Regions from separate parts of the Sporosarcina sp. SG10008 genome, predicted to be linked through region 3. Evidence: riboswitches for the same ligand, from Rfam matches in the RefSeq annotation. Region 3 holds a riboswitch; each other region holds the start of a gene.
What was found. Region 3 has a riboswitch for cyclic di-GMP ahead of ACGLYD_RS03880 (HAMP domain-containing methyl-accepting chemotaxis protein). Riboswitches for the same ligand answer to the same signal wherever they lie in the genome.

Region 1 (4,227 bases), 2.2 Mb from region 3:
TCCATCTATAGTAAGGATAGATGTTAATCCTTTTCTTACTAATGGGTGATCATCGACAATAACAATTTGCATTAGCCACTCACCTGGACCTTCTCAAGTATTTTTGCGGTTGGAATTTCGATTTGTATTTCTGTCCCTATCCCGTGTAATCCACTTATCAAAAACGTTCCTGCAAAAGTACTTACAAGACGTCTCATATTGAAAAGACCGATTCCTTTTTCCGGTTGGCCTTCGGGTATGTGCGAATTAATTCCGATTCCATTATCATGAATTTCCAATACAGTTTTCGCGTCAAGTAAAGATAATCTGACTTCAATAGCCGTGCACTGGCCATGACGAACGGCATTTCCGCAAGCTTCACAAATAATTCTATAGAGTGCTTGTTTTAGTTCGCTTGATAGTAAAGCTTCATCACCCGTTATCTGATAATCAATTCGTATATCACTTAACCGTGCGTACTCGTCAAAATAGTTTTGCAGCCCAACTTGAAAAGATTTTTCGCCATTCTTCGTCGAGTTGAGACCGTATATCGTCGACCGTAGTTCCTTTAATGTAGTGTTGGCAGATTGTGAAAGAAATTGATATTCATCATTCAACTCAGTACTTGTCATACTTTTACTTTTTGTTTGTAAACTATGCAGAGAATAAACAATACCGACCAATCTTTGCGAAACACTGTCGTGGATTTCATTGGAGATACGATTTTGTTCCTTACTTACAATCATTTGCTCCTTCATTGAATCTGTATGAATTCTTTCGAGCATTATTTCACTAAGTTCGGCTAAAAACTCAAAAGGGCGATTGAAGAGTAATGTTTCTCTAGCCTCACTTGAACCGGAAATCTTAACGCCGATAACGCCGATAGTAGTGGAGGTTCTAATGACTTTCATCCCGTACCAATCCTCGTTAATTTTACTGACAAACAGTTCATTCTCCAGACGTATAGTATTCCATTCTTTTTTTAGGCCAGTTTCAATATGGGGATTACTCGTAGAAGATGCTAGGTAGCTATTTTGATGATTTATATCCGTTAACCAAAAGAATACTTCATCACTATGTGTAAGCTTGATGATAGATGCTATTATTTCTTTCATTATCATTTGAGGGCTTGAATTATCCATTAGGTGGAACAGTGATATACTGTGCTCCAATGTAGCTAGATACATATCATTCGTTTCGATGTTTTTTTTGGGGACGCGTGCTTTTCCTATATAGAAATGGGGAGTTTTCTTATGGCACCTTTTTAACATAATAACTAGAGTTTTTTTGATTTCCACTATTACTCCTCCTCATGGCATAATAAAACCTGACTAAATTGAACATATTGTCCAAATCTAATCAGGCCGGTTGCACCAATAACTCCATACATCCAAGGTGCCCATATAGAGGATGTATTTCACAGTTTCCGTTAATTATATTCTATTTTATAGTTCAGTATAACCAAGTTCCTCTAAATATCACGTCGCCTCTTGCGGTTGAAGAGGTTCTTTTTTTTTGTTATTAACTTGTATTTTAGCGAATTAAGACTTTTCAGTTACTTACTGCCCATCAGTAAATCAATATACAAGGTTACTTCTATAAGGTAGAGCTGTTCATCGAAGTAGAAGTGAACTGGTACGAAAGTGCACCGACTCTACACTAAAGTAGAAAACCGGGGTAGACAAACGATATCAGAAAATTACTCTTTAGAGTGAGGATGCCCGACTGGAATACTCCTATACTAAAAGTAGTTACAAAAATGGTAACGAGCCGAAAAAAGCATTGGAGGAGATTTCCATGAAAAAGTATGACACCTACTAAAGGGGTGTCAAGGATCACAACAGCTGCCAAACTATGAAAATGGTGCATGCAATCAAGGCTACTTTATCAGGTGAAAATGAACTCATACCTTAGATCGAAGAAGAAAATAATTTCTTCCAAGTCGCAGGGAAGAACAAAGAACAAGCATTCAATAAAAGCGAAAAAATACAAACTAATTGGAGGAAATTAAAAATGGGTATTAAACAGAAGCTAGCAATGGGTATCGCAACTGGGGCATTGGCTGTAAGTATGATTGGCGGGGGAACATATGCTTATTTCAACGATGTAGAAACAATGACGAATACATTCGCAGCAGGTACTCTGGATTTATCGCTAAACCCTGAGACAATTATTGGTGTAACTAAGATTAAGCCTGGTGACTGGATGGATCGCACTTTCAAATTAGAGAACAAAGGTAACCTTGATATTTCAAAAGTATTTTTAACTACTGAATATACTGAAACGGTAGCAGGTTTTGCGGATCATATTGTGGTAGACTTCCTTAAAAATGAAGATAAAGGCAGTATAGCTGGACCTAGTAATGTGATTAAATCCATGACTTTAAGCCAATTGGCAAATATGTCAGCGGATGCAGTTAAAAATGAATCACCGAAATGGTTTGGATTACAGGGTGGAGAAAAAAGCGGGATTAAGGCCGGTACAACTGATAATATGTACGTGAAAATTAGATTTAATGAAAATGGTGAAGATCAAAACGCTTACCAAGGCGCTTCCTTAGAACTGAAATGGAAGTTTGATGCACAGCAGACAGCTGGAGAATCGAAATAAACTATATCCCGGGAGGAGAGCACTTCTCCTCCTTCCTTTTATTTCATCAATCAACCAACGCTCTTCCTTATATATATTTCTCAACATATAACTCGATTTTGTGTTTTGAGGAATATACGTAAGAAAAATCCAGTGGTAAAAAATCGAAAGGCGGGATCAGGTTGAAAACCAGCCGAAGGCGCAAACGTAGGAAAAAGCATCAAGGTTCATTTCTATCTTTAAAATTGGCACTCATATGTTATTTAGTCATCTTTAGCATTAGTTATATGTCGTCTAACACGTCTGCGTATCTCAGTAGCCAGTCGGAAGTTTCCCAGATGATCACTGCCGAATGGGAAGTTCCGGTTGTTCTCATTAATCAATGCAGTGAGGAAATTGAAAAGGATGCTATAACGGGTAAGGAAATCAAGATCGACCGTGAGAACATAGATAATAAGCCTAAGGAAGAAAACGATAAGGACACGGTATCGGGTGAGGAAACCGAAGTCGACTGCCTAGACAAAGATGATAAGACTAAGGAAAAAGAAGAGCAGGATGCTGCACCAAGCGATGTCGATTGCAAGCGCGAAGATGATAAGTCTGTTGGAGAAAACGAACAGGATGCTGTATCAAGCGAGAAAATAAAGGCCGACTGCAAGAATATAGATGATGAATCAAAGGAAGAAATTGAAAAGGATAAGGTCATAGAAGGTGAAGATGATAAAGCAGATTCGGATGCTAACAAAGAGAACGAGCAGCAGAAGCCTGAAGATGACGGTCAAAAACAGCCGGACGTCAAGGATGGATCTGTTGATGAATCTACTGAAAAGAAACCGGATGAAAAGGATTCTGTAGAAAGTAAGGCTCCAGAAAATAACTCTGAAACAAAGAATGAAGCTGAAGTGAACGCTGTCGTAAAACCAGAAAATAACACAAAGAAAGTAGAAGGTGATACAAATGAGAGAGAAGAAATTAATGAAAAAGAAGAAACGAATGAAGAGGATAAGTAGCATCGTCTCAGGCATATTGATGGTTCTGCTGATTAGTGTAGCTTCCATAGTGGTCATCACGAAAATTTCAGGCGGTGAGCCACAGCTTTTCGGTTACCAATTAAAAACAGTTCTGTCGGGGTCTATGGAGCCTGGAATCCTAACGGGTTCAATCATCTCCGTAAAACAAGCTGTAGATAAAACCAATTTTAAAAAAGGTGACGTCATTACATTCCAAGAAGCAGAAAATATTTTGATCACACATCGGATTACTGAGGTAGTCAAAAGTGGAGACTCCGTACTTTACCGGACAAAAGGCGACAACAACAATGCAGAGGACATGAATCCAGTTATGTCTGACAATGTGGTAGCGGAGTACACTGGTTTTACAGTGCCTTACGTAGGGTACTTCATTAACTTTACCCAGTCGAAGAATGGTGCTTTTTTGCTATTAATACCTGGATTCCTGCTGCTACTCTACTCGGGGTTTACGATTTGGAGAGCACTTGGAGAAATCGAATTGGCTCCGAAAAAAAAGGTGAATATAGTGGGGGAAGATGGCGGAGAAAGTTCTTCCTGAATCGATCGCTAAGATATGTAAGGAGGCATTACCATGAGTAAACTGTTTCGAGTTTTCCCGATTCTTTTATTAATAAGCGGAATATGTTTC
Region 2 (4,227 bases), 1.1 Mb from region 3:
CGTTAGACACGCAAATCCTCATCACTACATTATTGGTGCTCAAGCCTCTCTCCCTGTAGATGCTACTGGGAATCCTTGGAACGGTTCTTGGGTTTATAGCCATGGCAATTTGATTAGTGATATGCTCGATAACCTGGTGTTAGAATCAACCGGTGTCTTGCAAAAAACTCGAATTTACGAAATGAGTTCTAACAAAACATTTCGAGAGACATTAGCTTTCCTAATCGTGAGAGATAACGCACATCAGAATGCTTTTGCAAAAGCATTGGAAACGCTCGGCGTTGATTGGGGTAAGCTGTTCCCTGTCCCGAATTACGATATAAATAAATATCCTGAATGCAGAAAATTTGTGGAGTTAGGGTATCACAATGCCCAGTTCAATTTCAGATTAGACCCAACTAGAATTGGGGAAATTTACCAGGGACAGTCCCCTAGTAGAAATAAGGGCGAACTTAAAGTTACTCCTCCACCAGCTGGATTCCCGGTTCCTTTACTGCCTGACATGCCAAATGAACATAGTCCAGGTATTCAAGACATGAATAACTAAATTCGTTCAGTCCCTATATAAGGGACTGTTTTTTTATCTCTTCGTGTAACTAACCTCATTAAATAGAACCTCACAGAACTCAGATTTATAGGATTGTTTCCAAACTGTCACCGATCCATAACTGACTAACCTATAATTAAGCAGATTTCGTAGTAAACTTACATTAGATAAAGTCAGAATGGAGACTATCAAATGACAGTTACAACATGGATTTGGATATGGATTTGTATTATTATCTTTGTTTTAGAACTCATTTTCATCTATTTCGTCGTCCATAAAAGTTATCGATATAAACATACGATTGATCCGATTGATGATCATATAGAAGAAATGAATAGAGAGTGAATCGATATAGATTAATGAATTATTTCTATGAAAATTAATTTATACATATAGAGCGGACCGGCATATGACAGTAAAAGTCCTTTCTATCATTTTGACAGCGCATCAAAAATAGTAAGTTGCTGCACCACGGTTAACACTCCCTCACAGAATGTTTGGTGCTGACGAATATACGGATCGTCCTATCGCTAGCACTCCACATCCAATCCCTGGTGCGTCGTTCAATATCTTTCAGCACCTCTAACAGTAACCGGGTTAAAAGTTTGATTATTTCTTCGTATGAGATCATTCAGTTATCTACTTCGCTTTTTGGTCAGACTATGCGTTCCCACTTATTGCACTAGCTTGTAAATTTGAAATAAACTCCTAAAAAAAACACTTTTAGTTACAGTAACCATGGTACAATCATTCTAAAGGAGGGATATCCTTGAGATACATTCTAAGTGTTATTATTTCGATTCTTGTAATAGTTTTACTGCTTAAGCTAATAGGCGTACTGTAAACAGTCACATTATCTTTAAACTAAAAGTCAGTGGTTTTTTTCCAGGTTCTGCTTCTATATCGCTTAGGTGCCTGGGGGAAGAAATTGATTTCGTTATGATAATATCTAGTCCTCTTCTTAATTTACTGCATATAATGGGTCTCCCATTTCCTCGTACTGTGCGTTAAAGTAACGAACTGTCAGCCTGCAAAAAGCCATTTGTGGTGCTTTCAAATTCCTGTAATAAATCCCTATCTGTGTGATCCTGCGTATTAGGCGCATTCATGAATTTCATAAATGCATATTCTTTAGTCCGTAGATTCGGTTCGGCCTCGTTTAGAATTTCATCCACACTTTCCGCTACAATGACTTCGATATACATTTCTGTTGCCTTTTTATAAGGAGTTGTCTTCAAGTCGTTTTCCTCCACGTTCACCGCTACCAAGCCTTAATGCTCGTTTTTATTACATTCGCAATAAAATAGTTTAATAAGTTTCCATCACATCTGCTACATATTTTGGTCGAACTGCGTACTACATTTTGATGGCTTTCACTGCATTTTCACTTTGCAAAAAAGCAAGAATCCTCAAGGAACATTGAATGTAATAAGCTAATAAAAAGCATAAAGAATATTAAGGTATAGCCAGTCATACATTTAATCAATGTTGTTGTTTGTAATAGATATCAAAGTATTACAGAGGGAGAATAGCTATGAGCGTTGAGTTTGTTTTAATGGCACCAACAGCTCTTCAAGTGTTTAAGGCAGGAGAGTCCAATCCAAAAAAAGTAAAGCGGATTGTTTATGGGCAAGCTACATCTGACGCAAATGGTATAGCCACACTTTATTTCACAGAAAACGGATTATCTAATGGTATTCCATTATTAACAACTATTGACTATGCTGTATCAAGCGTATATTCTACAAATCCTTCGATAAATGCAAGACCGAGAGTACAAATGCGAGAAAAGAATGTTGCTGCAAAATTCGTCTCTGCTAATGTCACAAATAATAGTAGTATAGTAGTACTAGGAATTAATGTATTAGGTTCAGAAAATCCAGTGAGTGGAATTCTTGTAGATTTTATGATTTTAGGTAGCTTTGATAGGTAAGAGAAAGCGACAATAATTTTGAAAAACGTGGATTAACAATGGTTGTTCGAAATTTCCGGGCATAAATCTCAAGATGACTGTGATAAAGACTGCTGATTATTTTTAATCAGTGGTCTTTTCTTTTCGGACAGCACATGTTAATAACCCACCTATTTGCCTACTACTCCTTTGTATTAGACTCTTTCATAAGATTGTTCTATCAAAGTATGTTAGTTTGTATATAGGCAAACTTATCGAAAGGTAAGGACGCAAAGCCAAGGGCCTAATACAACTATTTGTAATGGTAGCCGGTTACCAAGTGTATTGCTTTCTATCACTTGTTAAAAAGGATGAGGATCATTTTCAATAAATCAGTAATGCTCGTAGATGATTCAAAATTCATGAGAAATCTATTAAGAAAGATTATCGTAAGTAACGGTTATTATGTCGTAGCTGAAGCTGGGAGTGGAGAAGATGCTGTGCCTCTTTATAAATCACACTTCCCGCATATCGTTTTATTGGATATCACTTTACCAAATATGAACGGTATCGCTACGCTAAAAGAAATTAAGAAAATAAACCCCAATGCTCGTGTTGTTATGTGCTCAGCCTTAGGGACTCAAGATTTAATAATTGAGGCTTTAGAAAATGGAGCCGCAGATTTTATCGTGAAGCCTTTTTTTGATGGACTTATTACCCAATTAAATAAAATCTATTGAAAAACATAGTACACTAACATAAAAGACCAAGAAATTACGGTCTTTTTTTCATCTTAAATGTACAATTCGTGTTTACTCCATCACTTCCCCCGCCCATGCATCCAACCAATTTAATAAAATCCTAACGCGATTAACAAAGTCAAAATAATGAATGTCCATCCTTCAAACGAGGTCATTACTGTCGCCATAACTTCCAAGCCTCTTGCCTTTTCTCATACAACTCCCGCTGCAACAATGGCTCGTACACCACAACCTTGTAACGGGATGGCCACTCATTTAAAAACCTCGAAGTCAAATTAGCGAAAGCCTACAGTGACACATTCACTTTTCAAATTGGTGGAATATTTGGATATTGTTTTCATTTAAACCCCTTATAAGCCTTGAGGCATAAGCATTGTTGCTACTATGAATTATTTCGTGCTAGACTAATCAGCCGTTTCGTACGTACGTTCTGCAAGTGTGATAATATGATAGTTTCAGCATCCAGGTACTAATCGACTATGCCACGCCGTTAAAGTAAAGTCGTAGGAAATCTTTTGAATTCGTGTGGTTGGGGGACATTCAGGGGGACACATTAAATGCGGACAGGCGCACGACTTTTAACATAATAACAGCCACCTTCTCAATCGAGTTGGTGGCTGTTTTTTTACTCACTTTTCATTTCCCAGCTTTTCAAACAAGTGGTTGACTTTATCACACATTTCTTCAGTTTCACCAGGATCAATCTCTTGTCTATTTCTTTTTTAGTAATCAACAAGGTGTTTGCCCTTCATTTCCTCTTTTGCAAGAATAGGATACTACAGATGGAGGTGAAAGAATGAATTTTAATAACCACTTCTCTAATCGTAAATGTAGTAAATGTCACATCAGTCCATGTTCTTGCAAAAATATATGTAGAGTACCAAGAGTGTTCATGGGGCCAATCAGGGCTATCGGGCAGGCTGGCTCCACTAGTACTATCGGAGCCACATGCGGGTTATGCGAATACGGGTATATTTACAATCTAACTCCTCAAACGGTACCTATAGAAGCTGATGTTTTGTTTGATT
Region 3 (4,227 bases):
GCTTTTGTAAAAGCATTAATACCGCCTTTTGCCGCTGAATAATGGGTGAATTCTTCACACCCAAGACTTCCTATATCTGAAGAGATGTTAATAATTTTACCTTTATTTTTTTCCTTCATTCTTTTCGCCGCTTCTCGGCAATTATAAAAGTTTCCGTAAAGATGAACCTTTATCATTTTGTCCCACTGCTCATCAGTTAAATCTGTAATAGGAGCATTCTGTGCAAACCCGGCATTGTTGACAAGAATATCTATTGCTCCTAGCTGGTTGTCCATATACTGAAACATATCCTGCACTTGTTTAGAGTCAGATACATCCGCACAATATTTTAGTGCATTCACGCCATGGTCCTTCGCTTGTAGACGAACTGTTTCCGCCTCTTGATCGCTGCCAATATAGTTTATTAAAATATTTGCTCCCTGTTCAGCAAAAGCTAAAGCAATTGCCTTGCCTATCCCCATACTAGAGCCTGTAATGAGAACATTTTTACCGGTAAGCTTTAAATCCATTAATCTTCACTCTCCAATTTAAAGTTTGTAATTAGGGACTGCAGCTTCTCCGCAGTTTGGCCTAATGAAGCAGATGCTTCTTTCACTTCTTGCATCGACACCAATTGTTCTTGTGTAGCTTGTGAGACATTCAATGAAAACTCGGTAGATTGTTGAGATGTTTTCTTAATATTATTAACGGATGCGACTACTTCTTCAGAGGATGCAGAAATTTCTTGAGATGCAGCAGAAATTTCCCGGATTTGATCTGCGACTTCATCTGCAGATTGTACAATCCTTTTAAATATCTCGCCTACTTCATTCGTATAATCCATTCCCACTCTTACGTCTTCTTTTCCTTTTTCCATCACGGTTACAGATGCATTAGAATCCGTTTGAATCATATGAATTAGTTGGAAAATCTCTTTAGCCGACTGAGATGATTGTTCAGCTAAACGCCTTACTTCATCTGCAACGACAGCAAATCCTTTACCATGCTCACCAGCTCTGGCTGCTTCAATAGCAGCGTTTAGTGCTAACAAATTTGTTTGCTCTGCTATAGCAGTAATAATGTTCACAATGTCGCTAATCTTATTAGAATTAGCATGTAAACCATTAATAGTTTCCTCTATTTGTTCTACAGATGTATTAATTAATTGCATTTGATCAATCACCTGTTGGACAACCTTATTTCCTTGTTCAGCAGCAATTGAGGCTGTCAGAGACGATTCAGAAGCCGTATTGGCTGAATCAGCGATTTGTTGTATGCCACCTGCTGTTTCTTCCATTGCAGCTGCTGTTTCTTCAGTCATCACCAAAGAAGTTTCAGCATTTTGAGCGATATTCTTCATTTCTTTCGAAACGTTTGTTGAACTAATATACGATTCTGTCGCATTCATAGTTAGCTGATTGGCTGATGATGCAACGTGATCAGATGTATTTCTAATGTTTAATATGACATGTTGCAAATTTGAAACCATTGTTTTTATCGATTGTGAAAGTTGTCCAACTTCATCATTTGTAATCTGGAGATCCACATCGTTCAATTCTCCATTTGCCACTTGGTCTGCAACAATGACCACTTTTTTAAGTGGTAATAGAAGCCGATCAATTGTAAAATACAGCAATACTAATAAGATTGAAATTCCGATTACTGCAATAATAATCTGTTTTGTAACACTTTTTTTAATGATGGTATCAATATAATCCGCAGAGTAATCAATTCCTAACACTGCAATTGTATTTCCGCTTTCATCTTTAAGAGGGCTGAAAACTGTTCGCCATGATCCGAATGAGTCCTCAAAGATGCTTGTTACCTCTGATTGATCATTTTTAATTGCGAGCTTAGCAGTATCTACATGGACAGGAGCAAGATCAGTAAACAATTCCCCCGCTTCATACGCTTCATTCAAATTTTCCGTATAGCCGATAGGAGTGACACCATTATCCTCCATCTCCCATATATAACTCCAAAACATGATTCCCTGTTCTTCCCTTATGCCATCCAAGGTACTTTGCATTTTCAAAAATTCAGGATCGTCTTCCCCTTGAACTTTCAATAGACCATCTATATCTTTGGAATCTAGGTTCATGGCTGTCAATAAGCCAACACTTTTTAACTCTTGTTCTAGGTCATTTTCTAACTGGCCGTTCAATTGAGAAATACTTTGTGTCGTTAGAACAGTAAAAAGTGCTAAAACAATAATAGAAACTGTAAGTAAAAGCTTATACTTTAATGACATGTTTTTAAAAAAACGCATAATAATTATTTCCTCCTCTTCAATTTTTGTATCTTTCTTTACACATAAAAAAAGGCCCATTTCACAATGAAATAGGCAAATAAAAAAACTAGACTATTATCTAGCGTTTCTTGAGCAGCTCAGCCGTCATAGTAATAATTACTTTAGACCTGTAGCTTTGCGTCCCTACTTTTCAATAGGTTTGCCTATAACTATCAAAAAATATACCACATAGTCTAATAGATGGCAATATGAAGTACCAAAAGATTCATAGAGTAGTATAGTGACACCGCTTAATGTCCTGCTTTCAAAACACCCAAACTAGTATATAGTCATTGGTTAAAAAAGAAAAATAGTGCCTTTACTCCCCCGACCATATTTATTTTCCGCTGTTTTAAATTGTTACATCAAATTCTTTCCAAGGATAGCATTGCTGGAAATTTCAATATCAAAAGTATTCTCATTTCTGGCAACTTCAACCTTTATTCTTCCAGGTAAGAAGCAATGCCTGATATGCTATAGAAAGGTGCTGCTATGAAAACGCTATATAAAAATGCGAATAGCTTGCTCGACCTATCTATTTGTTTATCCTGTTTCATCAGATCTATCTTGCCCTTTTACTATTGAGCATTTTTACTTTTTTCCACTAACCTGTCCATTTGGTGCAATAAACAACAAATTACATAATTCAACATTTCAATAATCAATTTGTTGTTATTGCTTATCGTCAAAAATTATTTCTATTTCTGTTAAACAAAAGTTTCAGATACTGAAAATTTCACAACCATTTTTCCGTGCAAAATACTTTTTTGGCACCTGTATCTAACTTCACTTGTTTGCCAATAGCTAATGGATGCATTGGATGGGTGTGGCACGTATCGAACTCAGCTAAAATGGGAATATCCATCCCATCTAATTGCTCTATCAGTAAGTCCAATGGCTGCTTGCCAGTACCTAAATCATCATACTGTTCATGTTTACCTAAAATAATACCAGCAACTTTATCAAAAAAACCTTGCACTTTTAGCATTGCAAAATTCTTCTCAACAATTGAGGCATTTTTCATACAATCCTCAATTAATAAAATATCGCCTTGTTTAATTGTAGGGAAATAAGAAGAGCCAATAAATCCATACATCGAATTCACATTGCCACCTATTAATCGTCCTTCTGCAACACCACTATGTCCAGTCACCCACTTATTATTAAAAAGCGTTTTCTCTGTCGTTTTTTCTAACCAGTTCACAGGCTCATCAGACCAAAATGGAGACATTGGCACTTCATAAGGTAGCTCTGTCTCTTTCATAAAATATTGTTCGAAATATTGATAAGTATCATTTACTAGTGGTTCAAATTCACCGAACGAAGGTATTAAAGCAGGTCCATAATATGTTGAGATACCTGTTTTTGCATAAAGGGCGAGTAAAACAGCCGTTGCATCAGAATAACCAACGACTAGCTTTGGATTTTGCTTAAATGCTTCATAATCAATATATGGCAGCATGCTATTAGAGTTCGTGCCACCAATTGTGGACATAATCATCTTTATATTCGGATTTCTTAATAGCTCATTTAGTTCATCTGCGCGTGCTTTAGGTGAACCAGAACGATAAACATCAGACTGTCCTGTCAATCTACCTTCTACAATAACAAACCCTTTTGATTCTAGAAATGCTTTTGCACGTTCAAACCGTTGCAACGCAGTAACAGTTGCGGGTGAAGATGGTGTGAATATACCGATTGTATCTCCCTTTTCTAATCGTTTCATCATTAATTATCCCCTTTTTTCATAATTTAGATAGCCCAAAAAACTTAAGAATTTTCAATTTAATAGTGAAGTATACAACTTTAATCTTGACTTATAATCACGAATACTTGTTATTATACTCCATCTATTTAATAGTTTCTATTAAATTTCAGAATAATCCATTTCCTAACATCCGATTCACTATATAATCATAGCTTCCACTGTTTTTTAATTCCTTTGCTAAATCAAGGTG

Region 1: it holds a riboswitch for cyclic di-GMP, as region 3 does, so the genes downstream of both, ACGLYD_RS15710 (sensor histidine kinase) here and ACGLYD_RS03880 (HAMP domain-containing methyl-accepting chemotaxis protein) in region 3, are expected to answer to the same signal.
Region 2: it holds a riboswitch for cyclic di-GMP, as region 3 does, so the genes downstream of both, ACGLYD_RS08815 (response regulator) here and ACGLYD_RS03880 (HAMP domain-containing methyl-accepting chemotaxis protein) in region 3, are expected to answer to the same signal.

Annotation. Positions count from the first base shown of each region.
Region 1 covers NZ_CP172607.1:3,315,292-3,319,518, reverse strand. The annotation lists gene ACGLYD_RS15715 (response regulator) at 1-72, opposite strand, end outside; gene ACGLYD_RS15710 (sensor histidine kinase) at 72-1,277, opposite strand; cyclic di-GMP riboswitch class II at 1,335-1,416, opposite strand; gene ACGLYD_RS15705 (TasA family protein) at 1,993-2,589, shown strand; gene ACGLYD_RS15700 (hypothetical protein) at 2,907-3,578, shown strand; gene sipW (signal peptidase I SipW) at 3,526-4,137, shown strand; gene ACGLYD_RS15690 (hypothetical protein) at 4,171-4,227, shown strand, end outside.
Region 2 covers NZ_CP172607.1:1,832,031-1,836,257, forward strand. The annotation lists gene ACGLYD_RS08790 (manganese catalase family protein) at 1-547, shown strand, start outside; gene ytzI (YtzI protein) at 740-892, shown strand; gene ACGLYD_RS08800 (DUF6877 family protein) at 1,023-1,178, opposite strand; gene ACGLYD_RS08805 (hypothetical protein) at 1,555-1,785, opposite strand; gene ACGLYD_RS08810 (hypothetical protein) at 2,082-2,480, shown strand; cyclic di-GMP riboswitch class I at 2,694-2,779, shown strand; gene ACGLYD_RS08815 (response regulator) at 2,810-3,178, shown strand; gene ACGLYD_RS08820 (BclA C-terminal domain-containing protein) at 4,092-4,227, shown strand, end outside.
Region 3 covers NZ_CP172607.1:768,498-772,724, reverse strand. The annotation lists gene ACGLYD_RS03885 (SDR family NAD(P)-dependent oxidoreductase) at 1-509, opposite strand, end outside; gene ACGLYD_RS03880 (HAMP domain-containing methyl-accepting chemotaxis protein) at 509-2,248, opposite strand; cyclic di-GMP riboswitch class I at 2,359-2,444, opposite strand; gene ACGLYD_RS03875 (S66 peptidase family protein) at 3,006-3,995, opposite strand.